DNA from 2 places in the Actinomadura monticuli genome. Region 1 is predicted to be linked to the other one. Evidence: riboswitches for the same ligand, from Rfam matches in the RefSeq annotation. Region 1 holds a riboswitch; the other holds the start of a gene.

What was found. A riboswitch is a leader RNA that binds a small molecule or an ion and turns the genes downstream of it on or off. The one in region 1 is predicted to bind S-adenosylmethionine.
Region 2: another riboswitch for S-adenosylmethionine. It lies ahead of thrC (threonine synthase); the one in region 1 lies ahead of SM611_RS05120 (aminotransferase class V-fold PLP-dependent enzyme).

The regions. Positions count from the first base shown of each region.
Region 1 is NZ_JAXCEI010000002.1:350,033-356,169, reverse strand. It holds gene SM611_RS05125 (SseB family protein) at 1-2,403, opposite strand, end outside; gene SM611_RS05120 (aminotransferase class V-fold PLP-dependent enzyme) at 2,505-3,764, opposite strand; SAM riboswitch class IV at 3,806-3,922, opposite strand; gene SM611_RS05115 (DUF8711 family protein) at 3,925-4,344, shown strand; gene SM611_RS05110 (transglycosylase domain-containing protein) at 4,375-6,137, opposite strand, start outside.
Region 2 is NZ_JAXCEI010000001.1:293,783-299,919, reverse strand. It holds gene SM611_RS01420 (alpha,alpha-trehalose-phosphate synthase (UDP-forming)) at 1-1,048, opposite strand, end outside; gene SM611_RS01415 (cation diffusion facilitator family transporter) at 1,194-2,132, shown strand; SAM riboswitch class I at 2,248-2,389, shown strand; gene thrC (threonine synthase) at 2,406-3,650, shown strand; gene SM611_RS01405 (MoaD/ThiS family protein) at 3,664-3,939, shown strand; gene SM611_RS01400 (DUF5959 family protein) at 4,032-4,436, shown strand; gene SM611_RS01395 (hypothetical protein) at 4,461-4,718, opposite strand; gene SM611_RS01390 (hypothetical protein) at 4,853-5,200, shown strand; gene SM611_RS01385 (hypothetical protein) at 5,750-6,137, shown strand, end outside.

The DNA of each region.
Region 1 (6,137 bases):
CACGTCGCCCGGTGCCGCGTTGGGCCCACCGGTGCTACCCCCGCTGACCGCTTCAGCGGCCGTGCCAGGCGTGCGGGGGTCGCTGTAGGGCGTCTCGCCAGGGTTGGCTGCGGGCACCTGCCCGGCGGCCGGGCTGCCGGGCGTGCCGCCGCTGCCCGGCGGGTTGGATGCGTCCGCGCCTGGGTGACCGGTCGCGTCACCCTGCACCGCGTTGGGCCCGCCGATGGTTCCACCCGGCGCGCTGGGGGTGTGCGGGTCGGTGTACGGCGTTGCGGGTTCTTGCCCGGCGGCTGGGACGTTGGGCGTGCCGATGCTGCCTGGCGCGTTGGTCGCATCCGGGCTGCCTGGGGCGCCAATCTGCGGCGAGGTGGCGTGGCGCGGCCCCTCGGTGGGGGCGCCCGGCAGGTCGGCGCTGCCTGGAGTCACGTTGGACGGGGCGCTGCCGGCGTCTGTCGGGTCGGCGGCTTCGCCAGGCGCGCCGGGCATGCCGGGCATGCCCGGGTCGCTGTAGGGCGTCTCGCCAGGGTTGGCTGCGGGCTCCTGCCCGGCGGCCGGGCTGCCGGGCGTGCCGACGCTGCCCGGCGGGTCGGATGGGGTCGTGCCGCCTTGGTGGGCGGTCGCGTCAGCCGGCGTCGCGCTGGGCGCGCCGATGGTTCCACCGGGCGCCTCGGGGGTGCGGGGGTCGGCGTACGGCGTTGCGGGCTCCTGGCCCGCAACCGGGCCGCTGGGTGTGCCGACGCTGCCAGGCACGCCGCCGAGCGGCAGGGCGTTATGGCGCGTTCCCTCTGTGCTGTCGGCCGCCGGGCCCTGTCCCATGTTCGCCTCGCCGAACGCGGCCTCGCCGCTGGACATGCCACCTGGGTCCGCAGTATCGCCAGGCATGCCGGAAAAGCCGGCGTTGCTCGAGAGGTCGCCCGGTGCGGCCGGTGCGGCTGGGACGCCTTCGTGGCCCGGCCCGCCGGTCGGTGCGCCCAGGGTGCCGGCGGACGCGAGCGGGTCGGTGTGGGCTCCGTGCCGTCCGGGGACGGCCGGGGCCACCGGGACGGCCGGGGTCTCCGGAGGCGGCGGCGTGGACGCCGACGGGGGAGTCCCCGGCGGGGTCGCCGGAAGGCGCAAGGTGCGGATCTGGTCGCCCGGCATGGCGGCGTCGATCGGGGTGCCCGGGTTCAGGACGAGCGTCCACTCGGTGTCGGGCCAGGCGGCGACCATCTCGTGGAGGCTCGGCATGATGAAGCGGGACGAGCCGATCGCCTCGTTCATCCACTTCAAGGACGTGAAGACCTGGATGGACGTCCGGCCGTGGACGGGCACGGGCCGCCACGGGAAGTCGGCGTCGCCCGGCACGATGCCCCACGGGGTGTCCGCGTCGGCGGGCACCAGGACCTGGGCGGCGAGGACGATCTTGTAGAAGGTGTCGGTGTCGCCTCGGCGGGCGGCGTCGAAGAGGCGCTGCTCGATGTCGTTCTGCGGTTCGAAGCGCTCCGTCATGCGCTGGGCGGCGCGCTGGTCGGCCCAGGTGGCGAGGCCGGGGAGCTGCTGGGCGAGGACGGTGCCGCCGGCGGGGGAGCCCGAGTTGATGGCGAGCAGCCAGTCGTGGTTCGGCCAGTAGCGCAGGGCGACGGTGAACGGCAGCTTGATGTACTCGGTGCCGGCGCCGGACGCTTCGAGCAGGCGTTCCGGGGACGTGAACACCGGCACGACCGTGGAGCCGTCCACCTCGCGGGTCTGCCACGGGAAACCGGGCCGTCCGGGACGGAGCGCGAAGTCCATGTCGTCCGGGACGGGCAGCAGGACGTCGGTGCCGGCGAGGGTCTGCAGGAACAGGTCGTGGTCGTTGTTGGCGGCGGCGCGCAGCAGTTCGCGCTCGACGTCGTTGGCGGGCTGGAACTCGGGGCGGGGCGACTGCCGGGGCAGGTCGCGGTGCTGGTCGCGGAGCTCCTCCCATGGCGCGGGCGCGCGGCCGACCTGCGGCGGGCGGCCGTCGCCCTCGGCGACCTGGCGGACGAACCAGGCCGGCATCCGCGCCTCGATCGGCAGGACGGTGCCGACGCCGTGGCCGGGCGCGTCGATGGCGAGCCACCAGCGGGCGTCCGGCCACGTCTCGGCGATGTCGCCGAACCGGACCGTCATGAAGTGCTGGTACGACGGCCCGAGGCACGCCCGCATCGCCGACGCGGACGTGTAGGCGAGGACGTGGACGCGGCCGTCCTCCTCCTGGGTCGGCCAGGACGGCTGCGTCTCGTTGGCGAGCACGCCGTCCACCAGTTCGGGCGGGACGGGGACGACGAGCTCGCTGTCCGCGAGGAGGCGGAAGTAGCTCTCCTGGTCCCCGGCCCGTACGGTCTCCTGCAGTCGGTGTTCCAGCTCCGACGTGGGTCGCCACGCGTCGGCCACGGTCGCCACCCCCTGTTTCCTCCGTGCTCGTCCCCGCGCGACTGCCTACGCTACAGGGGCGAACAGGACCAAAGAGCATAATCATCTGACTGCCCGCGAGTGTCCGCAGGTCAGCGCGTTGTCAGCCCGGCGAGGGCGGTGAGCAGCCGGTCGATGTCCTCCTCGCTCGTCCCGATGCCGAGGCTGGCGCGGACCGCGGCGCCCCCGCCCGCCAGGTGCCGGACGAACGGGTGGGCGCAGAACCGCCCGTCCCGGACGCCGATGCCGTGCTCCTCCGACAGGGTAAGCGCCACGTCGCGCGCGTTCCAGCCGTCCACGGTGAACGACACGATCCCGACGCGCGGCGCCCGGCCGCCCCACAGCGACAGCTCGCGGACGTGCGGCAGCGCGGCGAGCCCCGCGCGGAGCCGTCCGACGAGGGCCTCCTCCCGGACGGCCAGATCGTCCCAGACGGGGGAGAGCGCGTCGCACGCGGCGGCCAGCGCGACGGCGCCGAGGACGTTCGGCGACCCCGCCTCGTGCCGCTGCTCGGCGGAGGCCGCCCACCGGGTCGTCGCGCCGACCGACGCGCTGGCGCCGCCGCCCTTCAGGTAGGGCTCGGCGGCGCGCAGCCAGTCGGCGCGCCCGGCGAGCACGCCGGCGCCGAACGGCGCGTACAGCTTGTGCCCGGAGAACGCGACGTAGTCGAGGCCGAGCGCGGTCATGTCGAGCGGACGGTGCGGGACGAGCTGCGCCGCGTCCACCGCGATGCGGGCGCCGTGCCGGTGCGCGACCCGCGCCAGCTCCTCGACGGGCCACAGCTCGCCGGTGACGTTGGACGCGGCGGTCACGACCAGCAGCCGCGACCCGATCGGGCAGGCGGCCAGCGCGCGGTCGGCGGCGGAGACCGCCTCGGCCGGGGTGGCGGGCGCGGGCAGCCGCACGGCCCGCCTCCACGGCAGCAGCGATGCGTGGTGCTCGGTCTCGAACACGACGACGCTCGTCCCGGCGGGTACGGCGCGTGCCAGCAGGTTCATCGAGTCGGTCGTGTTGCGCGTGAACACGACGGCCGCGCGCCGCCACGCCCCGACGAACGAGCGGACCGTCTCGCGCGCCTCCTCGTACGCGCCGGTCGTGACCTGGGACGCGTAGCCCGCCCCCCGGTGGACGCTGCTGTAGTACGGCAGCGCGCGGGTGACGGCCTCGTGCACCGCCTCCAGGCAGGGCGCGCTGGCGGCGTAGTCGAAGTTGGCGTAGGGGACGTGGCGGCCGTCCCGCAGCGGCACCGGGACGTCCGCTCCGATCACGCGCGGAATCCGGCGAACCCGGACCCCCTCGGGACGCGTCACAGCAGGGGTGGCGATGGGGGAGCGGGCGAGCAGCATGGGCATACCGGGACCTTCCGGGTCAGGGACCCCGGAACGACGGTCGGGATCCGCGCTTGCCGGAACGCGGTGCGGCGTCCGGCCAGGTCCTCACCCGGGGCACCCCATCGCGGACGAAGGGTTGCCGGCCAGCAAGCCGGGGCTTGACGCTGGCGCTCATGACCTCATGCGGAAGTATAGGCGGGTGCGGTCGGGGATCAAGCGGGAGGGCGCGATGCGGTACGGGGTGGTTCGGGCGCTGGCCGGAGGCGTGGTGGTGCTCGGCGCCCTCGGCGGATGCGGGGTGCTGAGCGGCAACTCCGGCCAGGTGTGCGCCGACACGAAGAAGGCGTTCCAGCAGTACATCACCCAGGTCAAGGGCATTCCGGCGGCCGAGCCCGCGCAGTGGCGGCAGGCGACCGAGCAGCTCGCCGGACGCCTGGACGCGCAGGCGAAGAAGGCCGACGACGGCGACCTGAAGAAGGCGCTCAAGGCGGAGGCGGGCAAGCTGCGCGCCGCCGCCCCCGCCGTCGGCACCGGCGACGTCTCCCAGCTCGACACCGTGATGCAGGAGACGCCGGCCACGATCGGCGAGGCCTGCGACTAGCCCCCGCCCGGCCGGGCGGGGGGCCGCGCGTCAGCCGGTCGAGCCGATCCGGCCGCCGCCGCCGTCACCGGGGCCGGGACCGCCCCCGTCTCCACCGCCGCCACCGTCACCGCCTCCGTCACCGCCTCCTCCGGGCTGGGTCGGGATGACGGTCGGCAGGTCGGTCGGCGGCGTCGGGATCTCGGGTTCTTCGGTGGTCGGCGGCGGTTCGGACGGACCGGTCGTGCGCGGCGGTTCCGTCCGGCCCGGCGTGGTCGGGCCCGTCGGCCGTTCGTAGCCGCCGCCCGGCCGCATCGACGGCGAGCCGAACGACTTGGGCTCGTAGTCCTTGATGTTGACGGCGTCCGACATGTAGGCCCGCCAGATCTGCGCCGGCAGCTGCCCGCCGTACGCCCCGTAGCCGGGGATGTTCAGCGGCTTGCCGTCGCTGCGGAACATCGCGACCGACGTCGCCATCTGCGGGATGAACCCGTTGAACCAGATCGCCTTGCCCTTGTCGGTCGTGCCGGTCTTGCCCGCGACGTCGCGGCCGTCAGGAAGCTGGGCGTTGGTCCCGGTGCCGCCTTCGACGACCTTCTGCATCGCGTAGGTCGCGTCCCGCGCGTTCTGCGCGCTCAGCGCCCGGGTCCCCTTCTCGGTGAACGTGCGCTTGTGGTCCTCGTTGTCGGTGACGGACTTCACCACGAACGGCGCCTTGTGCACGCCCTCGGCCGCGAACGTCGCGTACACGCCCGCCTGCTGGACGGGATGCAGCGACACGATGCCCAGCGGGAACGTGGCGGCGTTCCGCTGGTCCTCGTTCATCTGCGCCGCGGGGATGCCCATCTTCTCGGCCATCTTCGCGATCTTCTCGTTGCCGACGTCCCGGCCGAGGTTGACGTAGGCGGTGTTGATCGAGTGCTGGGTGGCGGTGACGAGGTTCACCGACCCGAAGCTCTCGTTGCTGTCGTTGTGGATGGACGACCCGGCGAACGTCTGCGGCGAGCTGCCGTCGTAAGTGGTGGTGAGCGACCGGCCGTCCTGCAGCGCGGCGGCGAGCGCGATCGGCTTGAACCCGGAGCCGGCCTGCGCCCAGTCGCCGAACGCGCTGCTCAGCGCCTCGTCCAGGTAGCCGCGCCCGCCGTAGAAGGCGAGCACCTGGCCGGTGGACGGGTCGACCGACACGGCCCCGGTGCGGATCTTCTTGCTCATCCCGTCCGGCGCGTTCTGCGTGACGGCCTGCTTCATCGCGTCCATCAGCCGCTTGTCGAACGTCGTGGTGATCTTCAGCCCGCTGCGGTTGATCTCGTCCTCGCTGTAGCCGCGGCGCTCGGTGAGCTCCTTCTTGGCCACGTTGACCATGTAGCCCTTCTGGCCCTTGAGGACGTCGGTGATCTTCTGCTTGTCCGGCGCGGGGAACTCCAGCGCCGCGGCGTCGGCGGACGTCAGGTAGCCGTCCCGCACCATGTTGCCGAGCACGGCCCGCCACCGCTGCTCGGCCGGGGCGCGCAGGGCGCCGCTCGGGTCGGCGAAGTTGCTCGGCTGCTGGATCGCCGCGGCGAGGTAGGCGCCCTCGGCGGGCGTCAGGTCCGAGACGTCCTTGTCGTAGTAGGCGTGCGCGGCGGCCTGCACCCCGTAGGCGTTGCGGCCGAAGTAGATCGTGTTGAGGTACTGCTCCAGGATCCAGTCCTTGGGCTTCTCCCGGTCGACCTTCAGCGCGACCATGATCTCTTTGAGCTTGCGGGTGATCGAGCGTTCCTTGCCGATGCCGCCGTAGTAGTTGCGGACCATCTGCTGCGTGATCGTCGACCCGC
Region 2 (6,137 bases), on a different contig from region 1:
GGGACGGATAGGCGAACGCCAGGTGCACCACGCGTCCGCGCCACTCGGGATGGTTGACGAGCATCTCGCGGTAGGCGGCGAGCCCGCGCACGATGTTCTTCGACAGTTCCGTCCGGTCGATCCGCACGATGAGCTGGCGGTCGCCCACCTGCTCCCTCAGCGCGCGCGCCCGTTCGGCGACGTCCGGCTGGGAGGCGCGCTTGCGCAGCGCCGCCTCGTCGACCCCGAGCCCGTGGACGCCCACGTGCGTGGTGTGCCCCGAGCAGGTGACGGTCCGGGCCGTCCGGTCGACGCGCGCGCCCGGGACGAGTTCGCAGCAGTCGAGGAACGCCGAAGCCCACCGCTCGGTGAGGAACCCGGCGTGGTCGGCGCCGAGTATGCCCAGCAGGATCTGCCGGCCGATGTCGTCGGGCAGCAGCCTGTAGTACTCGGGCGGCGCCCAGGGCGTGTGAGAGAAGTGGACGATCTTCAGGTCCGGGCGCCGGTCGCGGAGCATCCGCGGAGCCAGCGACAGGTGGTAGTCCTGGATCGCGGCCTTCGCGCCGTGGGACGCGTCCCGTGCGAGGGCGTCGGCGAAGGCCGCGTTGTACGCCTCGTAGGACTGCCAGTCGCGCCGTGCGCGAGCATCGAAATGCGGGCTGCGCGGGGTGTCGTACAACAGGTGGTGGACGAACCACAGCGTCGAGTTGGCCACCGCGTTGTACGCACGGTGAAACGTGGCCGCCGGGATGTCCAGCATCCGTACCGCCGCGCCACCGGTGTCGTAGCCCGCCTGGTCTATGCGGCCGTCCGGTGAAAGGCGGGCAGCCGTCCGATCGGCCTCCCCGAGGCTCGCGCACACCCACAGCACGTCCGGGTCGGATCCGGACGGCGAAGAGGCGACCGCGGGCTCCGGAGGACGGGGCGGCCCAGGGTCGCGTGGGGCGCCCGTGACGGCGGCCAGGCCCGACACCAGCCCGCCCCCACCGCGCCGCATGGTGAGCTCGCCGCCGTCCGACAGCGAGAACGACACCGGGCCACGGTTGGACGCCACCAGCACTTGGCTCATACCGGCAGGGTCTCAGTTGTGACCGGGGCGCTCTACAGTGACCCGCGTGGTTTCCGCCACGACCGCGTTCCGGCAGGGCCCCGCCTCCGGCTAACCGGCCGGATCCGGCCGGTTAGCCGGAGGCGCGTCGGGTAACCCGATCGCCATGAGCAGGTCCGAGACGAGGAAAACCGTGCTCGTCGCGGGAGCGGCGAACCTCATCCTCGCCATCACGAAACTGATCGCGGGCTTGCTGGCGGGTTCCAGCGCGATGCTGGCCGAGAGCGCCCACTCGATCGCCGACACCCTCAACCAGAGCTTCCTGTTCGCCTCGCTCCGGCGCAGCGAACGTCCCCCCGACCGCCGCCACCCCTTCGGCTACGGCAACGAGCGGTACGTCTGGTCGCTGCTCGCCGCCTTCGGCATCTTCGTCGCGGGCGCCGGGTTCTCGATCTTCGAGGGCATCCTGACCATGACCGGCCACGGCGGCACCGGGACGGCGGTCTGGCTCGCCTACGCCGTCCTCGCCCTCAGCGCGGTGCTGGAGGGGGCGTCCTGGATCCGCGCCTTCTACCAGGCGCGGCAGGAGACCCGCGAATCCGGGCACGACCTCGTCGAGCACGTCCGCCGGTCGCCCGACCTGACGTTCAAGACCGCGCTGTTCGAGGACAGCGCCGCGATGATCGGCCTCGCGCTCGCCGCCGGCGGGCTCGTGCTGCGGCAGATCACCGGGTCGGACTTCTGGGACGGGCTCGCGTCCGTCCTCATCGGCCTGCTGCTGGTCGGCCTCGCCTTCCTCATCGGCCGGGAGAGCACGGTGCTGCTGATCGGGCGCGCCGCCGAGCCCGCCGCGCAGCGCGAGATCCGCGCGGAGATCCTCCGATCCCCCGGAGTGACCGGCGTGGACGAGCTGCTCACCATGCACTTCGGCCCCGAGCAGCTGCTCGTCGCCGCCAAGGTCCACTTCTCCGACGACATCAGCGCCGACCAGGCCGAGGACGTCGCCGGGGACATCGACCGGCGGCTCCGGGAGCGGCTCCCGATCGTCCGGCACGTGTTCCTCGACCCGACCCAGCGCGTCGTCCGGAAGGAGTCGCCCGCGTGATCAAGACCACTCCGGGTACCGTCTCACTCGGTGGACGCGGCTGCCTGGCATCCGGTCAGTTCATGTAAAGTCACGCATACGAGTTCAAACCACTCGTGGTTCGACAACTGAATACCGCTCATCCAGAGGGGTGGAGGGACCGGCCCTGCGAAGCCCCGGCAACCACCCGGCTATGGCGCGCTCGCGATCCTGCGAGGCCGGCCGGGAGATGGTGCCAACTCCGGCCTGCGACCAAGGTGGCGCAGGGAAGATGGGGAGAAAGGCCTCGCCCTCATGGCACTCACGCCTGCCACAGACCTCGGACCCGCGACCGCGCTCGTCTGCCGCGAATGCGGATCCACCCGCGACCTCGGGCCCTTCTACGCCTGCGAGGAGTGTTTCGGCCCCCTGGAGATCTCCTACGACTTCCAGGGCGTCACCCGGGCCGCCATCGAGGCCGGGCCGCGCAACATCTGGCGCTACCGCGGGCTGCTGCCCGTCCCGTCCAACGTGGCGGACACGCCCAACACCGAGCCCGGCCTGACCCGCCTCGTCCGCGCCGACAACCTCGCGGAGAGCCTCGGCCTGCAGAGCCTGTGGGTGAAGGACGACAGCGGCAACCCGACCCACTCCTTCAAGGACCGCGTCGTCGCCGTCGCGCTCGCCGCCGCCCGCGAGCTGGGCTTCAAGGTGCTGGCCTGCCCGTCCACCGGCAACCTCGCCAACGCCGTCGCCGCCGCGGCGGCCCGCGCCGGGATCCGCAGCGCGGTGTTCGTCCCGTCCGACCTCGAATCGCAGAAGATCATCACGACGGCCGTGTACGGCGGGACGTTCGTGACGGTCGACGGCAACTACGACGACGTCAACCGGCTCGCGTCCGAGATCGCCGGCGAGCAGGACGACTGGGCGTTCGTCAACGTCAACGTCCGGCCCTACTACGCCGAGGGCTCCAAGACGCTCGGCTACGAGATCGCCGAGCAGCTCGGCTGGCGGCTGCCCGACCAGATCGTCGTCCCCGTCGCGTCCGGCTCCCAGCTCACCAAGATCGACAAGGCGTTCCAGGAGCTGATCAAGCTGGGCCTGGTCGAGGACAAGCCGTACCGCGTGTTCGGCGCCCAGGCCGCCGGCTGCGACCCCGTCTCCGCCGCGTTCAAGGCCGGCCACGACGTGGTCCGCCCGGTGAAGCCCGACACGATCGCCAAGTCCCTCGCCATCGGCAACCCCGCCGACGGCCCCTACGTCCTGGACGTCGCCCGCCGCACCAACGGCGCCGTCGAGGACGTCACCGACACCGAGGTCGTCGAGGGCATCCGCCTCCTCGCCCGCACCGAGGGCATCTTCGGCGAGACCGCCGGCGGCGTCACCGTCGCGACGCTCCGCAAGCTGATCGACGCCGGGACCCTCGACCCGTCCGCCGAGACCGTGATCATCAACTCGGGGGACGGACTGAAGACGCTGGACGCCGTCGCCCCGGTCGTCGCGCCGTCCGCGAACATCGCCCCCTCCCTGGAGGCGTTCCGCGCCGCCGGCCTCGCCTGAGAAAAGGAGCACCATGAGCGTTTCCGTGCGCATCCCGACGATCCTGCGGACCTACACCGGCGGCGAGTCCGAGGTGAAGGCCGAGGGCACGACCCTGCGCGCCGTCGTCGCCGACCTGGAGGCCAGCTACTCCGGGATCTCCGCCCGCATCCTGGACGACGCCGGCAAGATCCGCCGCTTCGTGAACGTCTACGTCGGCGACGAGGACGTCCGGTTCGCCGACGGCCTCGACACCCCGACCCCCGACGGCGCCCAGATCTCCATCATCCCCGCGGTGGCCGGCGGCTGACACCCACCCGCCCGGTCCCGGAACTGCACCGGGACCGGGCCCGGTGATCGCCCCCCGGCCCGCGGGCCGGCCGGCGGCCCTACGATGGCGCGGTGACAGAGCACGACACGGTCGAACCGATCCATCTCGCCGACGACCTCGGGAACAGCGCCGTCCTCCGCATCACGGGCCAGGACGATCGCGGCCTGAACGGCGTCATCGAGATCGGCAGCTATTTCGTCAGCGGCGGCATCAAGACCCGCCTGACCTCCGCGGACCTCGCGGAATGGGAGGACGTCCTCGACTCCCTGGCCAAGGGCGCCGACGCGGCGTCATGGCGGGAAGGGCAGCGCGCCCCCGAGGTCCACCTCGAAACGGACGGCAACCACGTGACCGTAGCCGTGGTCGACTCCCACGCCTACCTCGTGACCGTGGAACTCACCATCGAGGTCGCCGAGGGCTGGATCGACGACCACCGCGAACGCCTGGCCGCCACCCGCGCGCTTCTCCCCGGATAGCCCGGCCCGAACAGCCTGGTGGCGTCACCGGCCGCGAAGGGAATCGACGACCGCCGTCACCCAGAACACCACGCAGATCAAGGCGAACACGCAGAAGGCCACGAGCCCGCAGACGACCAGCATCAATGCCAGATAGTCCGGCCACCCGATGCTCGACATCGCGCAACTGAAGTCGCAGTTGGGCGGCGGCGGGCTCTGCAGCCGAAGGACCAGCGCCGCCGCCACCAGGCACGATATGCCGACCGCGAGCGGCCCTCCGGCGACCCGCCAGAAAGGGCTCACTTTCCGTCCGCGCGATGACATGACGCCATGGTGTCCGGTGGCCGTCCCGCCCCCCATCCACCTCAGGTCTGCCCCGAGGAGGCAACGGCCTGATCCGGTGGAATTCACGGTCGTCCGGTAATAGCCTCCCTTGTGTGAGCGATGGCATCCGGCAGATTCGTCCACTCGACTCGGGGATAGCGGAAGAGTGGGTGCGTGAGACGGACGAGCCAGAACTGCGCGGCGTATCGGCCTCCAAGCATCGCGACGGGCCGTGGTGGAGCGTCGGCGTCGCGGTCATGGAATTCGCCCGCGCGGAACCTCTCGAATCCGAACTGCGCTGCCGCATCGCCGAAGCGCTGACAGCCGTCACCGGCGTCACCGGCGTCGAGGAGGAAGACCGGGAAGTGTGGGCGGTCTTCGGTGACCCGGAAGGCAACGCCCTGGTCGAAGCGGTGGCGCAGGTGGTAGACGCCCTAGCCGACCAAACCCGGGCTTTGTAGGATTCCGCCGCCGGGTGACGGTTTTGTGGGGCCGGTTATCGTCGTCGGCGGGCTTCCCATTCACGGAGGCCCTGACGGCCGCAGCGCGGCTCGTCTTCGGTGGCCTCCGCATCCTCGCCGGTTGCCCGGCATGGCTCCACATGTTCGACCTCCTGACTGTCCGCGCAGCTCAGAACGTCCCTCCCCGGCTGGCGGTGATCCTCGCCGACGCGGCCGGGCATGGCCGCGCTCCGGCTCGGCGCAGGCGTCCTCGGCGACTGGACGTCCGTCGGTAAAGCCGCTCGGCGGTGACTGCGGGCCGGCTGTGGACCGTCCCACGGCGACCCCCGAACCTCAGGGCTCAAGCATCGTGCACCCGGGATGCCAATGTCCGTAAATGTTGTTGGTCACCCGCAAAGAGCGCTCGATCCCATTACGTGAATATGCGATTCGCTGCCCTGATCTTGTAGAGCCCTATCGCCGCTCTTTGGTTTGCAGTCAGTTCTGTCCTGGAAGAGTGAGGCGTGGGTGCCCAGTCGGGTCCCGGCAGTTCACACAGGAAGGAAGGGCATGAATCGAATCGCGCGAGCTGTGACGGTCACCGGCATCGCGATGGGAGCCGCCGTACTGGCGGCTCCTTCTGCGATGGCGGACATTCACATCTATGCCGTCGACAAGGCGAACATCGGGCATTACGGGCCTACCTATGTCAGCGAAAGCGGACCGGGTAACCTGAACTTCAGCAGTGTCACCGGCTCGCCGCACGCCTCGCCGAAGGTCGGGAACGAGTCGATCAAGGTCGACGACATCAACACCAGCCTCAAGGGCGGCAAGGGCAACACCGTCGCCAACGAGGTCGAGGGCTCGGAGCAGGACGCCGGCGAGGGCGCCGACGCCGCCGAGAGCTCCGCGACCGCCGAGGCCGCGGAGCAGGGCGAGACCGCCGAGGCCGCCGAGC